Regions from separate parts of the Micromonospora parathelypteridis genome, predicted to be linked through region 1. Evidence: riboswitches for the same ligand, from Rfam matches in the RefSeq annotation. Region 1 holds a riboswitch; each other region holds the start of a gene.
The links. Region 1 has a riboswitch for cyclic di-AMP ahead of HNR20_RS23965 (C39 family peptidase). Riboswitches for the same ligand answer to the same signal wherever they lie in the genome.
Positions count from the first base shown of each region.

Region 2: linked by a shared signal. The riboswitch ahead of HNR20_RS06925 (coiled-coil domain-containing protein) and the one ahead of HNR20_RS23965 (C39 family peptidase) in region 1 are both predicted to bind cyclic di-AMP.
Region 3: linked by a shared signal. The riboswitch ahead of HNR20_RS32695 (C40 family peptidase) and the one ahead of HNR20_RS23965 (C39 family peptidase) in region 1 are both predicted to bind cyclic di-AMP.
Region 4: linked by a shared signal. The riboswitch ahead of HNR20_RS16825 (coiled-coil domain-containing protein) and the one ahead of HNR20_RS23965 (C39 family peptidase) in region 1 are both predicted to bind cyclic di-AMP.

Region 1 is NZ_JACHDP010000001.1:5,286,055-5,289,280, reverse strand. It holds gene HNR20_RS23975 (CDP-glycerol glycerophosphotransferase family protein) at 1-373, shown strand, start outside; gene HNR20_RS23970 (alpha/beta fold hydrolase) at 378-1,124, opposite strand; gene HNR20_RS23965 (C39 family peptidase) at 1,259-2,095, opposite strand; cyclic di-AMP (ydaO/yuaA leader) riboswitch at 2,340-2,481, opposite strand; gene HNR20_RS23960 (hypothetical protein) at 2,766-3,226, opposite strand, start outside.
Region 2 is NZ_JACHDP010000001.1:1,640,003-1,643,228, reverse strand. It holds gene HNR20_RS06930 (hypothetical protein) at 13-525, opposite strand; gene HNR20_RS06925 (coiled-coil domain-containing protein) at 756-1,820, opposite strand; cyclic di-AMP (ydaO/yuaA leader) riboswitch at 1,826-1,957, opposite strand; gene HNR20_RS06920 (cation diffusion facilitator family transporter) at 2,072-2,989, opposite strand; gene HNR20_RS06915 (HelD family protein) at 3,098-3,226, opposite strand, start outside.
Region 3 is NZ_JACHDP010000001.1:3,284,249-3,287,474, forward strand. It holds gene HNR20_RS14695 (N-acetylmuramoyl-L-alanine amidase) at 1-1,013, opposite strand, end outside; cyclic di-AMP (ydaO/yuaA leader) riboswitch at 1,248-1,383, shown strand; gene HNR20_RS32695 (C40 family peptidase) at 1,397-2,437, shown strand; gene dcd (dCTP deaminase) at 2,498-3,076, opposite strand; gene HNR20_RS14710 (pyridoxamine 5'-phosphate oxidase family protein) at 3,176-3,226, shown strand, end outside.
Region 4 is NZ_JACHDP010000001.1:3,728,889-3,732,114, forward strand. It holds gene HNR20_RS16820 (carbonic anhydrase) at 1-217, shown strand, start outside; gene HNR20_RS16825 (coiled-coil domain-containing protein) at 275-1,297, opposite strand; cyclic di-AMP (ydaO/yuaA leader) riboswitch at 1,302-1,432, opposite strand; gene HNR20_RS16830 (YibE/F family protein) at 1,598-2,968, opposite strand; gene HNR20_RS16835 (metal-sensitive transcriptional regulator) at 3,016-3,226, opposite strand, start outside.

The sequences.
Region 1 (3,226 bases):
CGCCCGGGAGCTGAGCCTGACCGAGTGCGTGAACCGATCGGACGCGCTGATCTCCGACGTGTCCGGGGTGATCTCGGACTACCTCTACTCCAGCAAGCCGTACGCGGTCACCGACATGGGCGACGAGGGCGACCGGTTCACCGAGCGTTTCCCGCTGGCCACGTCGGGCTACGTGCTGCGGCGGGACATGTCCAACGTGGACGATGTGCTGACCGCCCTGCTGGACACCGACCCGCTGGCCGCGGAGCGCTGGGCCACCCGCCGGCGTTACCTGGGCGACTTCCCCGCCGAGTCCTACGCCGAGGCGTTCCTGACCGCCGCCCGCCGGGAACTGGCCCCCGCGAAGGAACTGACCGCGTCCGCACAGGCATAACCGCTCAGCGGTACGCGTCCAGCAGCGCCAGCACGGCCGCCGGGTCCTCCACGTGCGCGTTGTGCCCGAGACCGGGCAGCGTGGCGACCGGTACGCCGTACTCCTTGAGCTGAGCGTCGGTGACCATCGGGTCGTGTTCGCCACGCGCCAGCACCACCGGCACGTCGGTCGCCGCCAGCAGCGCGGCCAGGTCGGGTTCGCCGACGGCGAAGGCGGTCGGGTCCATGGCGAGGCGCCACCGGCCGTCGACCTGGCGCAGCCCGGCGTCCACCACCGGGTGGTCCGGCGGGATCAGGCCGGCCAGCCCGGCGACGCGCAGGTAACGGCGGGCCGCCTCGGTGCGGCTGGCGAACCAGCTCACCGGTCGCGCGGCCAGCTCGGCGGCGCGGGTCAGCTCGGCGGGTGACCAGAGCGCCTTGATGCCCAACCCGACCACCGCGTCCACCGGTATCCCGGCGGCGCGGGCGGCCAGCGCGAGGCCGACCACCCCACCCAGCGAGTGCCCGAGCACGACGACGCGGTCGTCGGAGGCCAGGCCCTGCGTGATCTGCCGGGCGAAACCCTCGAAGGAGTACGACGGCAGCGGCGCCGCCCAGCCGTGGCCGGCGAGGTCCGGTGCCAGCCACCGCCCGGGCCAGTGCTGCTCCAGCAACGGCGCCCAGGGCAGCCAGACGTCCCCGGTCGCCCCCATCCCGTGCAGCAGCAGCAGGACCGGCCTACGGTCCGCCTGACCAACCGATTCATCCACCACGGCCGCAGTCTGCCACGGTTCACCGCCCCGGACGAGAGTCGTCGATGGCGGCGCACGGCGAACCACGTCGGAAAGACACCGCGGGCGCCGGCCCCTCGTGAGGGACGGCGCCCGCGGCGGTCAACGTGCCTGTGTCAGGCGGAGTAGCCCCGGCTGGCGATCCAGTTGGCCAGGTCGATCGTGGTGATCCAGTACGACGGGTCGGCCGGGTTCGCCGAGTCGGCGATCCGCACGGTCCGGCCGTTGTCCTTGTAACCCACGACGGCGATGTAGTGCCCGCCGCCGTAGGAGTGCCAGCCACCGTCGGTGTCGGTGGCGTCGCCGACGACGTTGGCCACCACGCCCCGGCCATCGGTGATGGCCTTGACGACGTCGGCCTGGAGCCGGTCCATCTGCGCCGGGCTGGGGGCGCCGGCGAACATCCGGGTCCGGTACGGGGAGCCCTTCACCTCGGCGTTGAGGACCCGGGTGGTGTCCTCAGCCGAGTTGGTGCCCATCTCGGTGGTGCCCAGTTCGGCACCGAGCTCCTCCTGGGTGCGGTCGATGCCGGTGGCGCTGAGCGCGTTGCGGGTGGCCGCCGGGCCGCAGTTGTAGTACGTGTTCTGCGCCTCGTAGTCGTAGTCGAGCACCTTGGTCGCCGGCGGCTTCGGCCGCTCCGGCTTACGGGTCAGGTCCGGGTTGCTGCTGGCCTTGGCGGCGGGAGACGCGGCGCTGGTGGCCGGAGCGGCGGTGGTCGGCGCGGCGCTGGCCGAGGGGGACGCGTCGTTCGCCTCACCGAGGGAGGCGACGGTGTCGCTGCGCATCTCGGCGACCGTGGTCGCGGTGCGCTGACCGGCCGGGGCGTCGTCGGCGCCGGCGAGCAGGGCGCCGGTGGTGGTGGCGATCACGAGGGCCGCGGCGGAGGCAGCGACGATCTGGTACGGGCGCTGGGTGGCGAAGCGTCGGAGTTGACGCTGCATGGTGTGCTTCACGGGTCCTCCACGGATCGGGGGGAGAGCGGCACACCGGGGCCGGACCGGTATCCGGGCAGGCGTCAGCGCACGGACCGTGGTCCGCGGATGGTGAACCGCTCAGGGGAACGCCCGGCGGGGCCGGGCGGGAAAGGCGATGACCCGGGGGGTCAGCTCACCGTCACTGGACGAATGAGCGGGGGCACCGCTGCGCCGTGGAGGCGAGGGAACAACCGAGGGGTGGAAAGGTGCTGCACGAGTTTGGAACTCCTTCCGACACCGCCTACCGGGTTAGCTGACGGATTCGGGCGGGAAGATCGCCCTACCGCAGGCCGTGGCTCGCGGATTCACCCCGGACTTACTGATGGGTCCCCGGTTCGTTGATCACGATTGAGCGGGTCGGCGCGGCGTCGCCTCTTGCGATCGGTTACCGCACCGGACGGGACGACACTACTGGCCTGTTCGCACGCTGCCAAGCAAGGTTCACCTGCGTAAACCCGATTTGCTGCGGCAATTTCTGCGCGTATTGCCGATGATGTGACTCGATGGGACAACCGGTTACGGTGACGCCTGTGGGCGACAACCGGACAGGCCGCCGATAATGCGGCCAGAATCACGGGAAAGATCGAGCCGATCGCGCCGGACGCCCGATTTTGGAATGGCGTGACGGGGCTCACGTAACGGATCGGGCTCAACCCGCGCGAGCGGGGCGCCACCGTGTCACGAGGGCGGGACGGAACGCCCTGCTCGCCGCCCGTTGGGCGGGTGCCCGGCTCGGCCGCAACCGGGCCGCTGCCGCGTACGCCTCCTCGGCGAGGGTGCGCGCCGACTCGGCGGCCAGTTCCGCGTCCCGCCAGGCGGCCCGCTCCTCGGTGGCGGCAGCCTGGTAGTCGGCCAGCCTCGCGTCCCGGATCGTCCGGCTGAGCAGCGCCTCCTGCTCGACCGGGTGCCGTCGGGGATCCCAGCCGTGCCGGTGGGAGAACACGTCACCGAGCTGCGCCATGGTCAGGTCGCCTCGCCAGTACGCCGCCGTCGCCGCGCGGTGCAGGTAGCGCTCCCGGGATGCGTACTCGGCGGGGGTCCGGGGTGTGTGCGGGGTGGGCAGCGCCGCCGACCCCGCGAAACGGTGGGCGGCGGTGTCCGCCTCGTCGT
Region 2 (3,226 bases), 3.6 Mb from region 1:
TGGCTCGCTGGATCATGGCGTGCTGGTTGCGCGATCACGGCTCGCGCGGGTGGTGGGTCGAGCGGCGGGACGCCGGCCCCAGGGCTTGTAGGTGGACAGCACCGTCGCGATGATCATCAGAATGGTCGACACCGCGGGTGCGATGACCAGGTCGGCGCGATCGCGTGTGGGCAGGGCCGCGCCCAGCGCACCGGCGTGGCGCAGATTCGGGGTGAGCAGGAACAGCACCAGTCCGACCATCACCGTGGTGAGCACGAGTTTGACCAGCACCCAGCGGTAGCGCAGCAGGCCCCACGGAGTGAGTAGCGCGCTGGCGACGCCGATCAGCCAGACCAGCACGCTGAGCGGCGCGAAGAGCACGGTGCCGACCAGTGCCGTGACCGGGTAGACCGCTGCCGGATCGGCGCCACGCTGCACGGCGATGCCGAGGGTGAGCAGCACCAGGTCGGTGCCGAGCCAGCCGAGCGAGGTGACCAGGTGCAGGGTGAGGAGCCCCTTGCGGGCGGTGGGTGGGATCCGAGGCATACCGCGATGCTGCCCGCCGGTCACTGCCGGGTCGTCCGACCGCCGACGACATCAGGGGTACGCCCTGCGACGTAGCCGCTTCCGGTCAGGCCCGTGCGGCGGGACCCATTCATGGTCGACACCACATCGCCGATGTCGGGGTGTCCAGTCGCCCGGATACCCCGACATCGGCGAAAGTGAGTGGATCATCCCCGGCCGGTCCGGCCTGGGGGCCTACCCTCCTCGGGTGGTCAGTAGACCGACAGGTGCACGTGGTTGGTGTGGGCGCTGGACGGGTCGCTACCCGCTCCGCTGTACGACTTCCACCCGCTGCTGGGCAGCCAGATCTGCCGGTACCAGATCACGTACAGGACGGCGAGCCGGTCGGCGTTGCGGATGAAGTACGCGGCCAGGTTGTTGCCGTACGTCTTGTCGCCGCCGGTGGCGTTCCCGCCGAAGCCGCCCTTCTGCGCGGCGAAGTCGCAGGCTCGGCCCTTCGGGTGTTCACCGGAGCCGCTGGGGCGGTGGCAGGAGACGTACCGGGTGAAGCCAGCGGCCTTGGCCTGGTTGAGCGCGTGCAGGGTGCGCGGGGTGATGCAGCCGTTGGCGGGTGTGGGGTCGTTGACGCTGCACGACTCCGACGGCCAGGAGCCGTCGGAGTTACGCGGCGCGGGCTTCGCGTTGGCGGTGGAGGTGCCCCGGTTGGAGCCGGTGTCGGCGGTGGTCTGCGGCTTGGGCGTGTTGGCCACGGTCAGGGCCCGTTCGGCCTGCTCCTTGCGTTTGGCCATCACCGCGACCTGCTTGCGCTGCTCGGTGACCTCACCGTTCAGGGCGGCCTGGGTGCGGTTGGCCTTGTCCTTGCTGGCGAGCAGGTCGCGCAGCACCTTGTCCTCGTTGGCGGCCACCGCGCCCAGGGTGGCGGCCCGGTCCATGAAGCCGTCGGGGGTGCCGCTGTTGAGCAGCGCCGCCATGGTGCCGAGCCGGCCGGTCCGGTACGCCACGCCGGCGATCTCGCCAACCTTGCCGTTGCGGTGGTCGAGCTCGACCTCGATGGTCTTCAGTTGGGTGGTGAGCTGCTGCTGCCGCTGCACGGAGGTGTCCAGGGCGCGCTTCGCGTCCAGGTAGCCCTTGCTGGCGGCCTCCAGTTGGGCTCGCAGCGCCGGAGTGCCGCCCTCTTCGTCGGAGTCGGGTGCGGCGGCCCGCAGGCCGGTCGGGGAAGCGGCCGAGGCGGTGCCGGCCGGGAGCGCGACGCCGAGGGCGAACATCGCGACGATCAGGGCCGCGAGTCGGGCGGCGGGTGGTCGTGCTGGTGCCACTGTGCATGTCCTTCCGTCAGCCGCCGACCGGGTTAGCTGACGGGTTCGGGACGGAAGATCCCTACCGCTGACGCGGATGCACCCCAGGAACATGGTTCCCCGGTTCGCCTGGATGGGCAATTAGGCGGCGACCGCCACCGGCGCCGGGAGGGCGCCGCCTGGTGGAGGCCGGGACCGAGCCTACCGGTGCCGGTGGGGCGGTTGCAGCCGATGTGACGGACGGTGCGTGCGTCGTCACCAGAAAACCACCGTTACCACTCGATCGAGCCGCAGGCCCCGGAGGTGGCGCCCGGCTCGATCTGCAACGTCGCGTGCTCGATCCGGAAGTCGTCGTGCAGGGCTGTGCGCGCCGCGCTGAGCACCGCGCCGACCTCGGCGCCGGGTGCCATGGTCAGGTGCGCGGAGGCCACCTCCATGCCCGAGGTGAGCGTCCAGACGTGCAGGTCGTGCACCTCGACCACGCCGGGAACCGCGGCCAGCCGGTCGTGCACGGCGGTCACCTGGAGGTGCTCCGGGGCGGCCTGCACCAGGATGCGGACGGCGGCGCGTGCCAGCCGCCAGGTGCGCGGCAGGATGAACACGCCGATGGCGACCGCGACGAGGGGGTCGGCCCACCACCAGTCGGTGACGGTGATGAGCAGCGCCGCGCCGATCACGCCGAGTGAGCCGAGCAGGTCGCCCAGCACCTCGAGATACGCGCCCTGAAGGTTGATGCTCTCCCGGGCTCCGGCGCGGAGCAGGGCGAAGGCGCCGACGTTCGCGAGCAGGCCGAGCACGGCCACCACGAGCATCGGACCGGCGACAACCTCGTGCGGGTCACCGAAGCGGCGGATCGACTCGATCACCACGTAGACCGCGACGGCGGAGAGCAGGACGGCGTTGGCGAGGGCGGCGAGCACCTCGAGTCGGTAGAGCCCGAAGGTGCGCTGCGGGTCGCCGGTGGCCCGCCGGGTGGCGGTGATCGCGGCGAGCGCCATGCCGATGCCGAGCACGTCGGTGAACATGTGCCCAGCGTCGGAGAGCAGGGCGAGTGAGCCGGTGTGCAGGGCGGCCACCGCCTCGACCACCATCAGGGTGGCGAGGAGCCCGAACGCCGCCCAGAGCCGGCCCCTGTGCTGGTGTGCGGCATTGGCGACCGACCCATGGTGGTGGTCATGACCTGCGCCCACGAGATCCACCTTCCGCCGCCAGTCGGGACCCGGTCAAATGTATGCTCACATCGCTATGTATGCAAGTGTAGGGGCAGACCGCTCTCCGGTTGGGCCAGCCGGCACGGATCAGCCGGTCGGGTCGATGGTGGTGAGTCGCTGAGTGGCCCGGGAGAGCGCCACGTACAGGGTGCGTACCCCGGCACCCGGATCCGCCCGGATCTCGCTCGGGGCGACCAGCACCACCCCGTCGTACTC
Region 3 (3,226 bases), 2.0 Mb from region 1:
ACGTCCTTGGTCTTCACGTGCTGGGCGACGTGCCCGTCCACGGAACGCAGCGAATAGTGCCAGCTCACGTAGGTCGGGTCCTGGACGAGCTTCAGGGTGGTCGCCCAGCTCGCCTCGGTGTCGTGGATGACGATGTACTCGATCTTCTGCCGGCCGGGCCGGTCGGAGAGGTCGTGGTTGCCGTAGTCCCCGTCGCCGAACGCCGCGTAGGGCGCCGGGATCCACTCGCAGGAGATGGTGCTGGGGCACTCCAGCCCGTCCGGGCGGGCGAGGCGGCGCAGGCCCAGCCGGTCCAGCCAGGAACGCTCGGGCCGGATCGCCCGGGCCGGCAGCGTGATCCGCTGGCCGTCGTCGGTCACCCGCGACTCGCCGGTGCCGATGGTGGTGAAGACCTCGTCGGCGAAGGCCGCCGCGGCGTCGGCACTGTCCGCGCCGGCGTAGCGGGCCACCGCGCCGTACCAGGTGGCCGGGTCGGTGCCGGCGCCGACCGGGGCGCCCAACTCCCGTTGGTACGAGGCCAGCAGCGCCGCCCCGCCTCGGATGTTGACGTCGGCGTCGGTGCGCAGGGAGTCGGGAGCCGCGCCGGTCAGAGCGGCGGCGGCGTCCACGGTCTGCAACGCGGCGGCGGGCGGTGCGGGGTCCTCGGCGGGCCGGGGAGCGGGTGCGAGCGCGGGGCGGGACCCGTCGCCGCGCGGGTCCTCGGTGCCGGCGTCGTGGTGGCCGCCCCCGGGCAGGGCGGCCACGTGTCGGGCGTCGGTCAGGTGCATCGGGCCGTAGCCGCCGCTGGTGCTCGGTGTGCCGGCGTTGCTGTCCCAGCGGGACTCCAGGTAGGAGACGCCGAGCAGCACGTCGGTCGGTACGCCGTACTCGGCCGCTGCGGCGGCGTACTGCTGCTGGCGGTCGGCGGTGGATGCGACCGCCGCGCTTGCCGGTAGCGGTACCGCGGTCGCGGCGGCGACCACGACGGCGGCGAGCAGTGCGCGCCGGCCGGGGGACAGGGTTGGATGGTGCATCGAACCCCCTAGATTCCGCGAATGAAGGTGAGGTCACCTTCGCGCCGCCCGGGAGCCTGCGTCAATACCTTTCCATGTCTCGACGCGTCGAGAAAGAAATCTTCGAGCACGGCCAGTGACCCTCCCTGATCGGTACGGAGTGTCACGGCCGCACGGGTTGCGGATCGGTAACAGGCGTCTCTACTCTGGTCTTTCGTCGGCCCGATATCAGCTCCGCCCAGCCCGGGCGGTAACGGACCGACACCGCCGAGTCGTTTCCGAACGAACCGGGGACCCAGGTCCCCCGGGGTGAATCCGCAGCAATTGCGGTAGGGCGCCGACTTCCCGCCCGAACCCGTCAGCTAACCCGGTAGGCGGTCAGGAAGAAGGAGTACGGAACCCCGGTGGCACTCCATGCCCCGCGGCCGTCGTCCGGGCGGCCGGCATCAGCCGGCCCGACGTCGATCGTGCCGCGCCCACGCAGTTCCCGCTTCACCACCGTTCTCGCCGCACTGATCGGCGTCGCCGTCGTCCTGACGGGCAGCGCCACGGCGGCCCACGCCGACCCGAGCGTCGCCGAGATCGAGCGCCAGATCGACGCCGACTGGAACAAGCTCGAACCGATCATCGAGCAGCACAACGCCACCCGGGCCGACCTCGCCGTGAAGCGCAGGCAAGCCGACGCGGTGGCCGCCCGGATCGCCCCGCTGGAGCGTCAGGTCGACGCCGCGATGAACAAGGTCAGCGCCCTGGCCGTGCGTGCGTACAAGGGCGAGAACGTCGCGACCGTGAACGCGGTGCTGGGCAGCAGGTCGCCCAGCGAGGTCGTTGGCCAGCTCGAGATGCTCGACCGCTTCGCGCACAACCAGCAGCAGGACGTGCGGGAGGTGGCCGACCTGCGCGACGACCTGGCCGCGCAGAAGGCGCCGCTGGACGAGATGGTGGCCCAACTGACCCGCACCGAGGCCCAGTTGGCCGCGAAGAAGAAGCAGATCAACGAAGAGATCGACAAGCTGCAGAAGCTGCGCCTCAAGGTGTACGGCAACGGTGGCGGCGGCCCGCTGCGCCCGGCGCCGTGCCCCGGCAGCTACCCCGGTGGCGCCGCGGGCACGGCCGTCAAGTTCGCCTGCGCCCAGATCGGCAAGCCCTACGTCTGGGGTGCCGAGGGCCCGAACTCGTACGACTGCTCCGGCCTGATGCTGGCCGCCTGGGCGAAGGCCGGCGTGTCACTGCCGCACAACGCCGCCGCGCAGAGCCGCGCGACCAAGGACGTCAGCAGGGCCGATCTGCGCCCCGGCGACCTGGTCTTCTACTACAGCGACATCCACCACGTCGGCATGTACGTCGGCGGCGGCTGGGTGGTGCACGCCTCGCAGGCCGGCCAACCGGTCAAGATGAAGAAGGTCGACGACGGCCCGATCCACAGTTATGGCCGCCCAGGCTGATCGAGGGTGACCGAAGGGCCCGTCGCGATTCGTCGCGGCGGGCCCTCGTCGTTACTGGTTTCAGCGGGTTGGCCAGGTGCGCCAGTGCTGCCAGGCGCGGCTCGGCGTCGGCCCCCGCTGGCCCTGGTAGCGCGAGCCGTAGACCACCGAGCCGTACGGGTGCTCGGCCGGTGAGGAGAGCCGGAAGATGCAGAGCTGCCCGATCTTCATGCCCGGCCAGAGGGTGATCGGCAGGTTCGCCACGTTGGACAGCTCCAGCGTCACGTGACCGGAGAAACCGGGGTCGATGAAGCCGGCGGTGGAGTGCGTGAGCAGCCCGAGCCGACCCAGCGAACTCTTCCCCTCCAGTCGGCCGGCGAGCTGGTCGCCCAGCGAGATGACCTCCAGCGTCGAGGCGAGCACGAACTCCCCCGGGTGCAGCACGAACGGCTCGCCGTCGGGCACCTCGACCGCCGAGGTCAGGTCGTCCTGCTGCATCGCCGGGTCGATGTGGGTGTAGAGGTGGTTGTTGAAGACCCGGAACAGCCGGTCGAGCCGCACGTCGATGCTGGAAGGTTGAACCAGGGTGGGCTCGAACGGCTCCAGGCCCAGCGTGCCGGCCTTGATCTCGGAGACCAGGTCACGGTCGGAGAGCAGCATCGGACCACCATAGCCGCGCTGCCCAAAGCTCTGGGATTCGGTGGCAGTGACCAGCGAGTCGAGGTCGCTGCTCGTACATTTGTTCGATAGAATGCCCACATGGCTTCCTGGTCCGAATTCGCCGCCGACGAGCCCCGACTCGCCGACGGG
Region 4 (3,226 bases), 1.6 Mb from region 1:
CATCGACGGGATCGTCGACATCCACATCGCGCAGACCGTCGAGACGCTGCTCGGGCAGTCGCCCGTGCTGGCCGAGGAGGTGGCGCAGGGTCGGTGCGCGGTGGTGGGGGTGTCATATCGGCTCGCCGCCGGAGTGGTGCGCCCGGTGGCCGCGGTGCCGGCCGGCCTCACGGCGCTCGACGTGCCGAACGTGTCGACCGGTCCGGCCGCCGCGTGACGTGAGGAGGGCCGCTCCGCGCAACGCGGAACGGCCCTCGACGCAAGATCCTGCGGGTCAGAGCAGCGACATGTGGACGTGGTCCGTGTGGTTCGACGGCCCGCTGTACGACTTCCAGCCGGTCGCCGGGAACCAGATCTGCCGGTTCCAGATCACGTAGTAGATGCCCAGCCGGTCGGCGTTACGGATGAGGAACGCTGCGACGTTGTTGCCGTACTTCCGGGTGTCGTCGTTGTGCCACGGCGCGAAGCCGCTCTTCTGCAGCGACCAGTCGCAGGCGCGGCCCTTCGGGTGCTCCCACGGCCCGCCGGAGCGGTAGCAGCCGACGAACCGGTTGAAGCCGGCCCGCTTGACCTCCTTGTACGCGTGCAGCGTGCGGGGCGTGACGCAGCCGGAGGACGTGGTGGGGTCCTTCTCGCTGCACGACTGGGCCTTCCAGTCGCCGTCGGCGGTGCGACCCGGCCCGATCCTGGCGACCGGCGAGGTGGCGTCCACCAGGCCGCCGGTGAAGCCCTTCCCACCGACGAGGGAGAGCGCCTTGTCTGCCTCGCTCTTCCGCTTCGCCATCAGCGCGGTCTGCTTCTGCTGCTCACGGATCTCGGTGTCGAGGGCCAGCTTGGCCTGCTCGGCGCGGGCCTTCACCGCATTGACCTCGGAGAGCTTCTGCTCGTTGACCATGTTCATCTCGTCGAGCGCCGCGGCGCGTTGGACGAACATGTCAGGCGCGTCGCTCTCGAGCAGCATCGCGAGGGCGCCCATCCGGCCGGTCCGATACGACTGGGCGGCGATCTGCCCGACCTGTGGGGTCAGCGCGTCCAGGTCGGCCTTGGCCCGGTTGACCTCCAACGCCAGTTCCAGCTGCCGCTTCTTCGACTTGTCCAACTTCGACTTGGCGGCGGAGTAGTCGCGGTTGGCCTGCTCGATGACGTCGGTGATCAGCTGGGGCTCGTTGTCCTCCTCGTGCCCGGACGGTGTGGGGGTCGTCGGGGCGGCGTGGGCAGGGAGGGGCCCAGCGAGCACGGTCAATGCGGCGATCACGGCCACCACGGGTGTCAGCCAGCGGCGTAGGGGTGCCGTCACAATGTTCCCTTCCGTCGACCGCCGACCGGGTTAGCTGACGGGTTCGGGGCGGAAGTGGCCCCTACCGCTGACGCGGATTCACCCCACGTACCTGGGTCCCCGGTTCGCCGGTTGGCGATTGGGCGGTGGCACCGCAGGCGCCGCTTCGCGCCTTCATCGGTAACCGGCAGCGAGGTTACCCGAGAGTCGACCGACAGAGCTACGCCTGGATGCCGACCAAAAGTGTCTTTTCGTCATAGCGTTGCGTGACCAGTGACGCGGTTCTCAGGTTCGTGGCTCATCTGGTCACGCTGCGGAGTTTCACCATGCCGGATCCGTGCCCGTGCGCGACTCCGGCCATCGTCCGGTGACGGAGGGTGGGGGCGGGGTGTGCGCCTGATCCGGGTCGTCGGAGTGCCCCGTTCGCGGTGCGATGAGCGCGGCGAGTGCCTCCGCGCGGTCCGGCTGGGGCCGCGAGGCGGGACCGTCGGCGGACGGCGTGGCAGCGGTGCGCCCAGCGGCGGTCACCACCGCGGCCAGCCCGGTGGTCAACGGCACGGCGGCGATCAGACCGAGTGTGGCCACCGCGCTGCGGACGATCTCCTGCGCGAGGAACTCACTCGTGAGGAGCTGCCCGACCGGCCGCGAGTCGGCGGTGATCAGGAGCAGCAGGGGCAGCGACGCGCCCGCGTACGCCAGCACGATGGTGTTGACAGTGGAGGCGATGTGCGCGCGGCCGACCCGGGTGGCCGCACGGTACAGCTGCAACCGGGTCAGCCCGGGGTTGGCGTTCGCCAGCTCGGTGACGGTGGCCGCTTGGGTGACCGTGACGTCGTCGAGCACCCCGAGTGATCCGATGATGATCCCGGCGAGCAGCAGACCGTGCAGGTCCACGTCGCCCTGAAACATCGACAGGGTGGTGGCCTCTTCGCTGCCGAAGCCGGTGAGGTGTGTCGCGGCCGTGGCGATGGTGGCGAGCACCCCGGTCAGCACCAGGCTGCCCAGGGTGCCGAGTACCGCGACCGAGGTCTGCGCGGTGACCCCGTGCGTCAGATAGAGCACCACGAACATGATCAGGGCCGCGCCGACCACCGCCACCAGCAGTGGTGACTTGCCCGCGCCGATGCCTGGCAGCACGAACGTGAGCAGGATGCCGAAGGTGGCGGCCAGCCCGGCGAGCGCGGCCAGACCCCGCCACCGACCGAACGCGACGATCGCGGCCGCGAAGACCACCGCCAGCCACACCATCGGCGTGCCGCGCTGGTGCTCGGCGATGTTCCAGTTGCTGGTGGTCGGATCGGTCGGATCGGTCAGCTCGACCAGGATGACCTCGTCGCCAACCTCGACCCGAGGTGCGCCCGGTCCGTCGGGCACCGGCGTCCGCACCTGCTGGCCGGCGGTCGGCCCGTCGTCCACCCGGACGTCGACCGTGCCGCATCGCTCGCCGCCGGCGCTCGGTGTGCCTTCGGGGGTCGACGCCACCGGTGGGCACGGCTCGGTCACCACCCGGGTGACTGTGCCGGGATAGCGCGGCACGTCCGCACCACCATCGGTCTGCGGTGACCCGCCCCGCGGCCAAAGGAGCACCGCGGCCAGCACGGTGGCGACGAAGAGCGGCACCACCGTCAGGACGAGGATCCGTCGTACCCGCGGTGGGGCGGGTGGAGCGGGGTGGGCGTGGTCAGAACCCAAGGCGGGAAACTCCCAACGATCCGGTACGGGTCAGCGGGCCGGGGGCGTCAGCCGCGCTTCATCAGTCGGCCGACCGCCGCCATCATCTCGGAGGCCATCTCGTCGGCCCGACCCTCGGCCGCCCCCTCGTGCATGCAGTGCCGGGCGTGCCCGTCGAGCAGCCCCAGCGCCACCTTGTCGAGCGCGGCCTGGATCGCGGAGATCTGGGTGAGCACGTCGATGCAGTAGCGGTCGTCGTCGACCATCTTCTCGATGCCA